Regions from separate parts of the Desulfovibrio sp. TomC genome, predicted to be linked through region 2. Evidence: predicted binding sites of a transcription regulator. Region 2 holds the regulator's gene; each other region holds the start of a gene.
The links. Region 2 encodes sigma-54, which starts transcription at its own class of promoters, with help from an activator protein. Its sites were predicted from a motif close to CTGGCACGGNNNNTGCTT; they were not measured.
Positions count from the first base shown of each region.

Region 1: NY78_RS20425 (SHOCT domain-containing protein) is a predicted target of sigma-54. The motif match lies at 2,114-2,131, and genes of this name have one in related genera.
Region 3: NY78_RS04320 (NifB/NifX family molybdenum-iron cluster-binding protein) is a predicted target of sigma-54. The motif match lies at 1,744-1,761, and genes of this name have one in related genera.
Region 4: nifH (nitrogenase iron protein) is a predicted target of sigma-54. The motif match lies at 1,596-1,613, and genes of this name have one in related genera.

Region 1 covers NZ_JSEH01000033.1:20,199-23,603, forward strand. Annotated here, with positions in the region: gene NY78_RS20415 (sigma-54-dependent Fis family transcriptional regulator) at 1-148, opposite strand, end outside; gene NY78_RS20420 (ATP-binding protein) at 132-1,874, opposite strand; gene NY78_RS20425 (SHOCT domain-containing protein) at 2,197-2,442, shown strand; gene NY78_RS20430 (IS3 family transposase) at 2,668-2,925, shown strand; gene NY78_RS20435 (IS3 family transposase) at 2,922-3,405, shown strand, end outside.
Region 2 covers NZ_JSEH01000001.1:293,534-296,938, reverse strand. Annotated here, with positions in the region: gene NY78_RS01420 (KdsC family phosphatase) at 110-646, shown strand; gene rpoN (RNA polymerase factor sigma-54) at 776-2,212, shown strand; gene hpf (ribosome hibernation-promoting factor, HPF/YfiA family) at 2,265-2,813, shown strand; gene NY78_RS01405 (PTS sugar transporter subunit IIA) at 2,814-3,263, shown strand; gene rapZ (RNase adapter RapZ) at 3,351-3,405, shown strand, end outside.
Region 3 covers NZ_JSEH01000003.1:242,527-245,931, forward strand. Annotated here, with positions in the region: gene NY78_RS04310 (iron-sulfur cluster assembly scaffold protein) at 1-429, opposite strand, end outside; gene NY78_RS04315 (Mrp/NBP35 family ATP-binding protein) at 419-1,273, opposite strand; gene NY78_RS04320 (NifB/NifX family molybdenum-iron cluster-binding protein) at 1,270-1,722, opposite strand; gene NY78_RS04325 (NYN domain-containing protein) at 2,031-2,633, opposite strand; gene NY78_RS04330 (M14 family metallopeptidase) at 3,079-3,405, shown strand, end outside.
Region 4 covers NZ_JSEH01000002.1:132,709-136,113, reverse strand. Annotated here, with positions in the region: gene NY78_RS02240 (Tex family protein) at 1-1,191, shown strand, start outside; gene nifH (nitrogenase iron protein) at 1,655-2,479, shown strand; gene NY78_RS02230 (P-II family nitrogen regulator) at 2,535-2,864, shown strand; gene NY78_RS02225 (P-II family nitrogen regulator) at 2,876-3,250, shown strand; gene nifD (nitrogenase molybdenum-iron protein alpha chain) at 3,303-3,405, shown strand, end outside.

The DNA.
Region 1 (3,405 bases), on a different contig from region 2:
GTTTTTCCCTGGCCAGCGTAACTGCCTTTGTCCCGTCGTCGGCCCCTGCCGCCTTGTATCCCCAGCCATTGATAAGGGCCAAAAGAATGGTGCGGTGCCCCTGGTCGTCGTCAACGACCAGAACGGTCGCTTTATGCTTTTCGGCCATGAAACGCTCCTTCCGGCCGCCCCACGGGCAGGAGGATGTTGAAGGTGGTGCCCCGGCCGGGCGTGCTCTTGACCTTGACCTCTCCCCGGTGGGCCTCAATAATCTTTTGCACAATGGCCAAGCCAAGGCCGGTGCCGGAGGATTTTGTGGTGAAGTAGGGGTTAAAGATGCTCGACAGGCTCTCGGGCGTAATCCCCTTGCCCGAATCTTCCACCTCGATCCGCACGCCCCCTCGGCCGTCGGAGGATGCCCTGACGGCAAGCGTCCCGCCGCCTTCCATGGCCTGGATGGCGTTGAGGTATAGGTTGAGTAGGGCCTGGGTGAGGCGGTCGGGGTCGATAGCGATGACGGGCAGGCTCGCGTCCCGGTCGAAGGCGACCGTGATCTTTTTCCCTTCGGCGTCCTGGCGGACCAAGCGCAGGGAATGCTCGATGAGACCGCCCACATCCATCGGCCGCGCCTTCAGGTCCGATGACCGGGCGAAGTCCAGGAGTTCCGTGATGACCCGGTTCAGCCGGTCCACCTCTTGGGCCATGACGGCGGCAAGCTCCCGGCCATGGCTGCCCTCGGCGCACTGCCCCTCGAAATATTTGGCGAAACCCTTGATTGAGGAGAGGGGGTTTCTGATCTCGTGGGCGACGCCGGCGGCCAGGCTGCCCAGGGCGGCGAGCTTTTCCTTGCGGCGCACCTCTTCCTGGAGCCTTCTTACCTCTCCCAGGTCGCGGAAGATGAAGAGGTTACCGAGGTAGCGTCCTTCCTCGTTAAGGATTTTCGACGCGCTCAGGCTCAAGGGAATATTTTTTCCCCCGTTAAAAGAGCACTCCATATCATGTTCCAGGACAGGTTCGCCCTTGCCGATGACATCCTTAAGTCCACACCATGCTGCGGGCAGAGCCTCCTCCGGGGACTTGCCGACAATGTCGGCCGCCTTGACCCCGGAAATCCTCTCGGCCGCGCCGTTGACCACAGCCAGACGGCCGTCGCTGTCCGTGGTGATGAGTCCAACCGGGAGGTTGTTGATGATCTCTGAAGAAAAAACCCTTGTGTCCTGGAGTTGTCGTTTGGAAAATCGGTAACTTTGCGCCCAAAACAGGGTCATGACGCCGCCGACGCCAAGTAGGAGAAGAATGGCCGACAAAATGACTGTATTGCGCATATCCTCGGCCAGGGCCGCATCAAAGGACGCGACATCAAACGCGGTGAAGACGGCCTGCTTTCCGGTCCCCTGGGAGGCGCTCGGCCCGCTCCATGGACACGAGACCGGCTGTCCGTTTGCGTCGCAGGAATCCAACGCATCGCATCCGGCCAGAGGTTCGAAGTAGCGGTAGACCTCAAAGGCCTTTCGCCCCCCCGGCAGGGTTGTCATCCGCCATTTTTCCTTCGCCCCGATTTCCAGCTCCCTCATCTCTTCGGGACTATGGAGTCTGGAGCCGATCTGGCCCTTGTCGCTATCGGCCAGGATCACCCCAGCCTCATTCGTCACGGCCAGATAGAGGATGTCGGGTTGTTTCGCCATCTCCTCAAGAAGCACTTGGTATTGCTCGCCTTCCCAATGCATCCCCATGCCCGTGCGCGCTCCCGATTCAAATGCTCTGATGAAAGCTGTTCCCTTTTCAAAAAGTGTCTGGGCGGCAAGGCCTTTCTCTCGATGGGTGTTCCGCACCGCCATGACGGCGACAATTCCGGCCAGGATAATGACCGAACCGAGGTAAAGCCACGGTGGCATATTCTCTAAGAAAATGTGCCATTCCTTTGATTTTTTTTGCATAACGACTTCTTTCTCCAGACGAATCAGCTTGGGATGGCCACCGAATGGGAAACAATAAGGCCGCCGCGTAAAAAGTAAACGGGCTTGAAAATAATTTCGAGTAAAATTTACTCGCAAGCTCGGCGCGCCGCATCATCAGCTTCCGTCATATTGAATTTAATCATTTTATTTTAGTATGTTATCCATTGGCTGGGGCTTTGGCACGTCCCTTGCGGTAAGGGAATCAAACTGAGGCGATTTGAAAGATAACAACATCCCACGCTAAACCAGGAGGCCATATATGATGTGGGACTGCGGATTCCCTCTCTCCTCTCTCTGGATAGGAGGCAACGTTCTCTGGGGGCTGGGAGCGATTCTGTTGATGACCGTGCTCTTAGGGATTTTTCTTTTAGGAGCAAGGAAAACCGACAAAACCCATCGTGCCGACAGGGACGATTCCTTGGAGATCATCAAAGCGCGCCTGGCAAGGGGTGAGATCAACCAGGAAGACTACCTGGAAATCAAGAAGGTCTTGGAACAGGCGTAGAATGAGTGAGGCGGACCCGGTTTTCTTTGACACCGAATTGTGCCAGGATGATGGTCCAGGGAGGGCCAGGAAATGACGAATGGGGACATGCTTGAGAGCGGTGGGCCGGGGGTGGAGACCATGGGTCCGGAGGGAGGCCGTAGGCCGACCGGAGGAACCACGGTCGAGTGTTCGGGGCCATTGATGAAGAGCCAGCGGTGGACATCGTCCAGGAAGCGTGAGGTTGTGTTACGCATCCTGCGCGGCGAGCCTTTGAATATGCTCTCCAGGGAACTTGGGGTCGAGATCTATCGGCTTGAGCAGTGGCGTGATGCTGCCTTGGCCGGCATGGACGAGGGACTCAAGAGTCGCATCGGTGACCCACTCCAGGCCGAATTGGACTCAGCCATGAAGCGAATTGGCGAGTTGACCATGGAGACCGAGCTATTGTGGGCACGGGTGAGGCATCCCGGCCCTTTAGCCAAAAGGAGGTCGAAGAAATGAGCTGCACGACCTCCTCAGACATCGGCAAGCCCTATGGCATCAAGCGGGTTTGTTGGATTTGGGGGCAGCCCCGTTCGTCATTTTACTCGGCTCGCCTGGGCTGCCAGTTGGAGAGGGACCGGATTCCAGCCGGGAAACGAGGACCCAAGGCCCTCATTGACGACCTGGAGTTGCTGGGTATGGTCAAGACCGATCTCGACACCTCTCCTTTCCAGGGCGAAGGTCATCGCAAGGTATGGGCGCGCCTGCGGATTCGGGATGGCGTGCGGGTCGGGCGCAAGCGGGTGTTGCGGATCATGCGCGAGAACAATCTGCTTTCTCCATCTCGTGGCCGGCGCGGCAGCGCCATTCTGCATGATGGGCAGATCGTGACCCAGGCCCCGAACGTGATGTGGGGCACTGACGGCGCAAGGGTATTCACCGTGAACGATGGCTGGGTCTGGATTTTCTCGGTGGTTGATCATTGGAATGCGGAGTGCA
Region 2 (3,405 bases):
CGCCCCGTTGGGCGGGACATGCCGGCTGCGTCTGGGCATTGGGGTCTTGTCTGTCAGGAGCGGCGTTTGGGTCGGGGAGGAAGTGTGCTCCGGCCGTTGGAGGTTTTGTATGCCTGAGGATGCGAATCTGGCCGCCAGCCGGGCCAGGGAAGTGGCGTTGCTGGTTCTTGATGTCGACGGCGTCATGACCGACGGCGGCATCTATGTCGATGCTCGTGGCGAGGTGACCAAACGGTTTCATGTCCATGACAGCCTGGGCCTCATGGCGGCCCAGGCTGTCGGACTGGCTGTTGCGGTCATAAGCGGCCTGGACAGTCCGGCCGTGGCCGCGCGCATGGCCGATCTGGGCATTGCCGAGTACCACCCGGGCCATCACCGCAAGATGGGCGTGCTGCGGGGTATTCTGGAACGCCAGGGTGTTTCGCCAGAACAGACCGCCTATCTGGGCGATGATTGGGTGGACGCCGGCCCCATGGGGCTGGTCGGGTTGCCCATGACCGTGGCCGATGCCCAACCGGAGATCCTGGAGCTGGCCCTGTGGGTCTCGCGCCGGGGTGGGGGGCACGGGGCGGTCCGCGAGGCTGTGCGGTTTATCCTGGCAGCCAAGGGGCAACTCGGGGCTGCCTATGAGTGGTTCCTCGACTAGGGCCGCTTGTGCCGATTGCCACGAGGTCGCAATTGTGGCATGGTTTTTGTTGGGCGGGCTGGCTGTGGGCCGCCGTCCAAACCGAGTAGAACCCTTGGACGCAAACGACTCACGCGCACGGCGGTAAGCATGGCCCTGGAACTGCGGCAGCAGCTCAAGCTTTCCCAACAGCTGGTGATGACCCCCCAGCTGCAACAAGCCATCAAACTCCTTCAACTTTCCCGGTTGGAGCTGCTTGAGAGCGTGCAGCAGGAGCTGTTGGAAAATCCAATGCTGGAGGAGACCGTCGAGGACGACCGGCCAACTGAACGGGTCATGGCCGAAGACAACCTCGGGCCGACCGGCAATTCCACGGACGCAGCCATGGAGAAGGAGCTGCTCAAAAACGCCGAGTGGGATGACTACCTTGGTGATTTTGCCAGCACCGGCCGCCAGTCTCAGTCCCGCGATTCCGAAATTCCCGAAGAGGGCATGGCCTATGACGCCCGGCTGGCCTCCAAGCCGTCCCTGGACGGGCATCTGGGCTGGCAGATGCATCTGTCCAATTTTACCCCCAAGGAAGTGGAAGTCGGGGAAGCCATCATCGGCAGCCTGGACTCCTCGGGCTATCTGCAGGCCACGGTGGAAGAGCTGGCCGGGATGGCCGGGGCCGAACCGGCCATGGTGGAAGCGGTGCTCCATCGCCTCCAGCGCCTTGATCCCGTGGGCGTGGCCGCCCGCACGCCCAGCGAGTGTCTGCTGATCCAGATCGAGGTCTGCGGCTACGAAGATACCATCCTCATTGAACTGGTGCGCGAGCATCTTGAGGACCTGGAAAAGAAGCGCTACAAGCCGCTTTGCAAAAAATTTCATCTGACCATGGAAAAACTCAAGGAATACCTGGAGATGATCCAGACCCTTGATCCCATGCCCGGGGCCAGCTACGGTTCCGGGGACCCGATCTACGTCAGTCCTGACGCCTTCGTGTATAAATACGGGGATGATTTCGTTATCGTGCTCAACGAGGAAGGGATGCCCCGCCTGGGGCTCAACACGACCTATCTCGACGGCACGAACCCGAATAAAGACAAGGATAAGGACTACCTGCAAGACAAGATGCGCTCGGCTATGTGGCTCATGAAAAGCCTGTATCAGCGCCAGCGAACACTGTATAAGGTGCTTGAGAGCCTGGTCAAATTTCAGCGCGGCTTTTTCGAGGACGGCGTGACCAAGCTTCGGCCGCTCATTCTCAAGGACGTGGCCGACGACATCAGCATGCACGAGTCCACGGTCAGCCGCATCACCTCCAACAAGTACGTGGCCACGCCCCATGGCATTTTTGAGCTCAAGTTCTTCTTTAACAGTTCGCTGGAGCTCGACGACGGCACCACGGTTGGTTCGGAGTCGGTCAAGGCCATGATCAAGCGCATTATTTCCGGCGAGAACGCCAAAAAGCCCATCAGCGACGAGGCTATCGCCGATATGCTCAAAGACGAGCTGCAAATCAACATCGCCCGGCGAACCGTGGCCAAATACCGAACGGCCATGGGCATCGAGTCATCGTCGAAACGCAAGGCGGTTTTCTGATGCTTCGGACCGGGTTTTCCCGGCCCCACACCACGCCATCCCGGAGGATAACATGAACATCACCTTTAATTTCAAAAATTTTGAACCATCCGATCACTTGCGGGACTATGCCCGCAAGCGTTTTGAAAAACTTGCCAAATACACCACGGCCGTGGACTCTTCGGAGTTGCAGGTCAATCTGGCTGTGGAAAAGACCCGCCAGATGGCCGACGTGATCTTCCAGGCCGACAACATGCACATCTCGGCCCACGAAGTGTCCGAGGACATGTACTCCACCATTGACCTGATTCTCGACAAAATTGAGGCCCAGGCCAAGAAATTCCGGGAAAAGCAGAAGGACCGCCGTCGCCAGACCATCGAGCAGGTCCGCATGGACGTCATCAGCATCAGTGAGGACAGCGAGGGCGGCCGCATCCCCACCATCATCGAGACGGACAAGTACGAGCCCAAGCCCATGGCCGTTGAAGAGGCCGCCATGCAGCTTGAGGCGCTCAAGTACGAGTTCCTGGTGTTTATCAATTCCGAAAGCGAACGGCCCAATGTCATCTACCGACTGCGCAACGGCGACTTCGGCCTCATCGATCCTGGAACGGGCGTCTAAATGCGGTTAGAGGACTATCTCCAGCCCGATTTCGTGATCGGGGAGCTTGCGTCGGAGTCCAAGTCCGAGGTGCTGGCGGAATTGGTGGCCCCGATCAAGGCGCACTGGCCCGAGTTTGACGCCAAACGCGCCCATCAGGTGCTGCTTGACCGCGAAAATCTGGGCACCACGGGCATCGGCGACGGGGTGGCCATCCCCCACGGCAAGATGGAGAGCCTCGAACGCATCGTCATCGTCGTTGGAAGAAGCCTTGCCGGCGTCAGCTTCGATGCGCTGGACTTCAAGCCCTGCCGCATCTTTTTCCTGGTGCTGGCGCCTGAACATGTTGCGGGTCTGCATTTGCGCATCCTGGCCCACATCTCCCGGCTGCTTTCCGACGAGACCTTCCGGCGCGCCTTTCTGGACGCCGAAAACGACGCCGCCTTGTGGCAGGTGCTCACCGCCGCCTAGGTCCGCCAGAAATCATCTCCCCGCGCGGTTGTTGTCACACAGCCGCGCGGGGAATCTGTTAAAGCCTCGGGCCGGGGAGAGGACGCCATGGAAAATGCAGCCAGGGACCTCATCATCGTCATTTTGACTGGCTTGTCCGGTT
Region 3 (3,405 bases), on a different contig from region 2:
CCAGTGGTGCACGGCCTCGCGCACGGCTGCGGCAGCCAGATAGGCGCAGTGGCGGTCGTCGTCGGGAAACCGGCCAACGGCAGCCACAATGGCGGCTTCGTCGATGTCCACGGCCTCGTCGAGCGAGGTGCCGGCGGCCAGTCGGGCGGCGGTGGCGGCGGCGATGAGGCTTGAGGCGCAGCCGTCGGTATTGAAATCCGTGGCCACAATGCGCTCGCCGGCCACGGCAATGGCAATGGAAATGGTGTCGCCGCAGGAGCCCTTGACCGTGCCGACGCTGGTCGGTTCGCTCAGCCGGGCGCGGTCCGGGGCGTCGCGCCAGATGGCGTAGCCGCGCTCGCCGAAGCGGGCCACGAGATCGGCCTGCTGCTCCTCCTCAAAGACGTCGAGCATCATGTCCAGGGTGTCGGCGTCGGGGCTAGTCGGCATCGGCCGTCTCCTTTTTCCCTCCCACGGCCTGAACGGCGGCGGCGATGATATCCTTGAAGGCCAGGGCGGCCGGGCTTTTGCCGGCCACAGCCAGATAGACGTCGCCGTCGTCGCCCGAACGGGCCACTTCCGGGTCGATGGGGATGCGGCCCAGGAATGGAACCTGGACTTCCTCGGCCAGACGCTCGCCGCCGCCGGTGCTGAAGATGTGGTGCACCGAGCCGCAGTCCGGGCAGGCAAAGCCGCTTAAATTTTCCACAATGCCGAGGATCGGGTTGCCCATCTGGCGGCAGAAGGTGACCGAGCGGCGCACGTCGTCCACAGCCACGTCCTGGGGCGAAGTGACGATGAGGGCCATGGCCTTGGGGCCGAAAATCTGGAGCACGGACAGGGGTTCGTCGCCGGTGCCGGGCGGGCAGTCGACCACCAGCACGTCGCGCTCGCCCCAGTTCACCTGCTCGGCCAACTGGGCAATGACCCCGGCCTTGGCCGGTCCGCGCCAGATGACGGCATCGTCTTTGCCCGGCAGCAGAAAGCCGATGGACATGACGCCGAGATTCCAATGCCACTCCACGGGCAGCATGCCTTTTTCCGATATTTCCGGGTGATAGCCGGTCAGTTTTAACAGGCGCGGGATGCTCGGACCGTGGACATCGACGTCCAGGAGCCCGGTTTTGAGGCCTTCCATGGCCAGTCCGGCGGCCAGATTGGCCGAAACCGTGGATTTGCCCACGCCGCCTTTGCCGGACAGGACGACGATGACGGCAGCCACCTTGTCGAGTCCGGTGGATTTGGGGGGAGGGGCGATTGCTTCATTCAAGTCGCGAAGGCCTTGCTCATTCATGATGGTTCGTACTCCGTAGGGATGACCCCGCACCCGGGCCGCCCCGGGAACCGGCCCTGGCGGCCGGGTTGGCGGCGGCCGGGGCTGGCTCCCGGGGCGAGCAGGGTTTCGAGGCGGTTTTGGGCCAAGGCGGCGATGACCGTGGGCACATCTCCGGCAATCCAGGGGGCTACGGCGATGCCGTACCGGGCAAACGGGGCGAGGCAGCAGCAGGTGGCCCCGCCGCACACAAGCAGGGCCACGCCGGTCTGGGCCAGCAATGCAGCCAGTCCGGGCAGTCCGTCGGCCGGCATGCCCCAGACGGCCTCGGCCGACAGGAGACCAGCCTCAAGACGGTAACAGCGAAAGGCCGAAGCCGTTTCCAGCAGGGAGGCCAATCGCCCGCCATGGCAGGCCAGGCAGATCCTGTGGCATCGGGGGGGCATTCGGTCATGGGGCGTAGGGGGCATGGCGAAACCTCGCCCGATAAGAGGCAGGAACCGTGCCAACAAGTTATCGTCAGTCATGGCAGGATGTTGTCATTTAGAGACAACCGGAGACGGCTTCTCCGGGCGAATTATTCGCCGAAAACGCCTCGTGGAGGCGTATTTATCGCCCGAAAAGAACTGTGGTCCGGTCGGAGTGGGCCGGACAATGGCGGTGGGCGGGCCACTGGAGGAGGGGCGTTGGGCTGATAATTCGCCCAAAATGACGGATGCGGGCGAAAAAAAAGCCGGGACAGGGTCCCGGCCGGAAGGCTCAACAGAGGAGGTCCGGGCTATGGGGCCACGGGCCTGGGTTCGCGGGCGACTTCCTGGGCAAAGTCGTCGATCCACCAGATGCGGTCGGCCCGGCACTGGAGATCAGTGGAGACGCCGTTTTTAAAGACGAGCAACTCGAACTGTTTGTTTTTTTCCGTAATGTATTCCACGGCGTCCAAAAGATCGCTGTCGCCGGAGGAGAGGATCAAGGTGTCATAGTTCTCAATATGGGTCAGGGCCAGGGTGGCCAGGCCGACGTCCACGCCTTTTTGCTGTTCGCGGCTCAGGCGATGGGTCCGGTCATGGGAGCAGGTGATGGGAACCTTGCGACGGCACTGTTCGCAGTAGAGCTCGCCGATTTCGCTGGTGCGCAGTTCGTAGAGCTTGGTGATGATTTTCGGTCCCTGGGGCGGGGCGGAGCGCATCCAATTGTAGAAAGCAACCTGGGAATCGGGGGTGGGATTGGGCACGGAGTTGAGATAATAGGCGCGCCAAATAGGGCTTTCGGCTTCCAATTTGTTGCGCAGTTTGACGTAGTCGATGCTATATTCCCTATTGTAGTAGGATTGGCCTCTGTACATATACCCGGCATCAATCAGCCACAGTCTTCGATTGGTCATTGGTACATCCTTCTATAAAATAATTCATTCTTGGCAATTGCGGATTTTCACAATTCGCTTCCACGCAGTATACGCGAAGGGACCAAAGATGGAAGGGGGGCGTTCGACAAATATGTCCAATAAAATTAATGGGTAGGATGTTATGCCAACGTCGGGGGGATTGGGCGTGGAGCATGGCTTCCGATTTTGTTCGCTTCGCCGCTGCCCGTGCCAGCTCCCGGTCCAGCCGAAGTTGGGCTTTCGCCGCCAGCCCGTTCGCCTCCGGCGGCGGGCTGGCGGCGAAAGCGGTTGCCCCGGCGTCCTGTTTCCGCACACCCGACCGCAGGCCGGCTGGCGGCGTTTGCCCCAATGCGGCACAGACCTGCCCGGGGCGAGATGACTTTTCGAGCCGGTTGGGCTAGACTTGGCACGGTCAAACCATCAAACCCCGCCGCGTCGAGGTCCCATGCGTTTCATTCTGGCCTTGTTGCTCCTTTTGCTGCCTGCTGCGACCGCACTGTGCGGCAATCTTGATTTCACCCTGCACAAGCTCGATTCCGGCCGTCCCGGCCCGACCATCCTGGTCATCGGCGGCATCCAGGGCGACGAACCCGGCGGCTTTTCGGCTGCGGCCCTGCTGGTTTCCCACTACAAGATCAAGTCCGGCTCGGTCTGGGTGGTGCCCAATCTCAATTTTTTAAGCATCATCCGCTGTTCGCGCGGGGTCTACGGCGACATGAACCGCAAGTTCGCCGAGCTTGATCCCAAGGACCCGGAATACGAGGCCGTGCAG
Region 4 (3,405 bases), on a different contig from region 2:
CTGGACCCGGGCTTTCGCACCGGAGCCAAGCTGGCCGTACTCGACGCTCAGGGGACGCTGCTGCACCATACCGCCATCTATCCCACCGGCTCGCCGCGCCAGGCCGAAGAGGCGGCGGTCGTCGTGCGCGAGTTGTGCGCCAAATACGCTATCCAGGCCGTGGCGGTCGGCAACGGCACGGCCGGCCGGGAGACCGAACGTTTTGTCGGCGGGCTTGGTCTGGGGTTGCCGGTCATCATGGTCAACGAGGCCGGGGCCTCCATCTATTCAGCCTCGGAAGTGGCCCGGCGGGAGTTTCCCGACCTGGACCTGACCGTGCGCGGCGCAGTGAGCATCGGCCGCCGCCTCATGGACCCCCTGGCCGAACTGGTCAAAATCGACCCCAAATCCATCGGGGTCGGGCAATACCAGCATGACGTGGACCAGACGGCCCTCAAGCAGGCCCTCGACGAGGTGGTGGCCAGCTGCGTCAACGCCGTTGGCGTGGACCTCAATACGGCCAGCCTGGAGCTCCTCGCCTTCGTTTCCGGGCTGGGGCCGTCGCTGGCCGCCAACATCCTGGCCTACCGGCTGGAACATGGACCATTTCGGTCACGGGCCGAGTTGCGCAAGGTCAAACGCCTGGGACCCAAGGCCTTTGAGCAGGCGGCGGGGTTTTTGCGGCTGCGCGGCGGGCCGGTGCTGGACGCCACGGCCGTGCACCCTGAACGCTACGCCCTGGTCGGGCGTATGGCCGCCCAGGCGGGGTGCGCCGTGGCCGAGCTGGTGGCCGATGCCGAAGCCCGGGCGCGCATCGACGTTGCGAAATTTGTTTCCGACGACGTGGGGGACGCCACGCTCAGTGACATCATGGCCGAACTGGCCCGTCCCGGCCGTGACCCCCGACCGGCCTTCAATGCGTTTTCCTTTGCCGAAGGCGTGGAGGATATCGCCGATCTACGGCCCGGGATGCGCCTGCCGGGGCTGGTGACCAACGTGGCCAGCTTCGGGGCCTTTGTGGATATAGGCGTCCACCGCGACGGTCTGATCCATGTGAGCCATCTGGCCGACACCTACGTGGCCGACCCGTCAAAAGTGGTGCGCGTCGGCAAGGAAGTGCTGGTCACCGTCCTTGCGGTCGATCGGGAGCGCGGACGCATCAGTCTGAGTCTCAAAAGCGATCCTCTGGGCGAGGCGGGCGGCAGGGCCTAGCACCCTGGGCGGCAAGCCGTTGCTGGTCCTGGGCAAGCTCCTTCATCCAACATTTTCCCAAATTTGCAAACTCCCCATCGTCCACAACAACGGCGCGACGCCGAAGACCCGGCGTCGCGCCATTGTCACCAGCCGCTCAAATACATAGCCTGCTAAAATAGTACGACAAAAGCCCTGAAGGCCAGTCGCGTGCCGCGCAGGTTTGAAACCGCAGGCCCTGGAGCCCGGCTTCGCCCCACCCCGACAAGCCATCGACAGCCTACACAAATACCAAACAATTTTGTCGCGCCATGACCGACAATTTTGTTCGAAGCCGCCCTGCCGCCAGCATCGAGAATTTGTTTGAAACTAAATTATCATTTAATATCAAATATTTAAATCAAACACATCACGACATACCAGCGCTGGCATGACTCTTGCCTAAGGAGGAACATTCCAACTTTGCAGCAGGAGGCATTACAAAATGCGCAAGATCGCTATTTACGGCAAGGGCGGCATCGGCAAGTCCACCACCACGCAGAACACCGTCGCCGGCCTGGCGGAGATGGGCAAGAAGGTCATGGTGGTCGGCTGCGACCCCAAGGCCGACTCCACCCGGCTCCTCCTGCACGGGCTGGCCCAGAAGACCGTTCTCGACACCCTGCGTGAAGAAGGCGAGGACGTCGATCTCGACGATATCCTCAAGGAAGGCTACGGCGGCACCATGTGCACCGAGTCCGGCGGCCCCGAGCCCGGAGTTGGCTGCGCCGGTCGCGGCATCATCACCTCCATCAACCTCCTTGAGCAGCTCGGCGCTTACGAGGAAGAAAAGCACCTCGACTATGTCTTCTACGACGTCCTCGGCGACGTTGTGTGCGGCGGATTCGCCATGCCCATCCGCGACGGCAAGGCCGAAGAAATCTACATCGTCTGCTCCGGCGAGATGATGGCCATGTACGCCGCCAACAACATCTGCAAGGGCATCGTCAAGTACGCCGACACCGGCGGCGTGCGCCTGGGCGGCATCATCTGCAACAGTCGTAAGGTCGATTTCGAAAAGGAAATGATCGAAGAGCTGTGCCGCCAGATCGGTACCCAGATGATCCACTTTATGCCCCGTGAAAACCAGGTGCAGCGGGCTGAGATCAACCGCAAGACCGTCATCGACTACTCCCCCGAGCATCCCCAGGCCGACGAATACCGCGCCCTGGCCAAGAAGATCGACGAAAACAAGATGCTGGTCATCCCCAAGCCCCTGGAAATGGCCCAGCTCGAAAAGCTGCTCGTCGACTTCGGCATCGCCAACTAGGCCTGCCGCCGACCTGCAACGCAACACATACGCACACACGTAAGGAGTATTCGATATGCTGACCATGGTGAGAGCAATCGTCCGCCCCGAGAAGACCGATGAAGTCCTGGCTGCCCTGATGGATGCCGGTTTCCCCGCAGTCACCAAGTTCAACGTGGCTGGCCGCGGCAAACAGCGCGGCATCAAGATCGGCGAGATCCAGTACGACGAAATTCCCAAAGTCATGCTGATCTGCGTCGTGGAAGAAAGCGACAAGGAATTCGTGATCAAGACCATCATGGAAGCCGCCCGCACCGGCTCCAAGGGTGCCTTCGGCGACGGCAAGATCTTCATCAGCCCGGTTGGCGAGATGTACACCATCTCCTCCGGCGTCAAGGAAGCCTAAGGGGGCGCGTCATGCAGGAGATAATGGCGGTTATCCGCATGAACAAGATGAATCAGACCAAGAAGGCCCTGGCCGACGCCGGCATCCCGGCCTTCGTGGCCCGCGAAGGCTACGGACGCGGCAAAGGTCTGGTCAATCAGGCCGTGCTTGACGGCGCGGCGGCCGGAAATGAGGAAGCCATTGCGCTTCTTGGCACCAAGGGCCGCCTCTATCCCAAGCGCATCATTTCAATCGTGGTCCCGGACAATCAGGTCAAAGAAGCTGTGGACGCCCTTATAAGCGTCAACAAGACCGGCCAGGCCGGCGACGGCAAAATCTTTGTGATGCCCGTCTCCGACTCTGTCCGGGTCAGGACCGGCGAAGCCGGCGAAGCGGCTATCGTCTAGCCGGCACGGCGGACGTTCCCGGACCCCTTAGACCTAATGAGGTAGCATCGAGATGAGCACCAAGCCCACCAATGTCGAAGAGATCAAGAAGGAATTGATCGCCAAGATGCCCACCAAGGTTGCGCGCAAGCGGGCCAAGTCCATCCTCCCGGGCA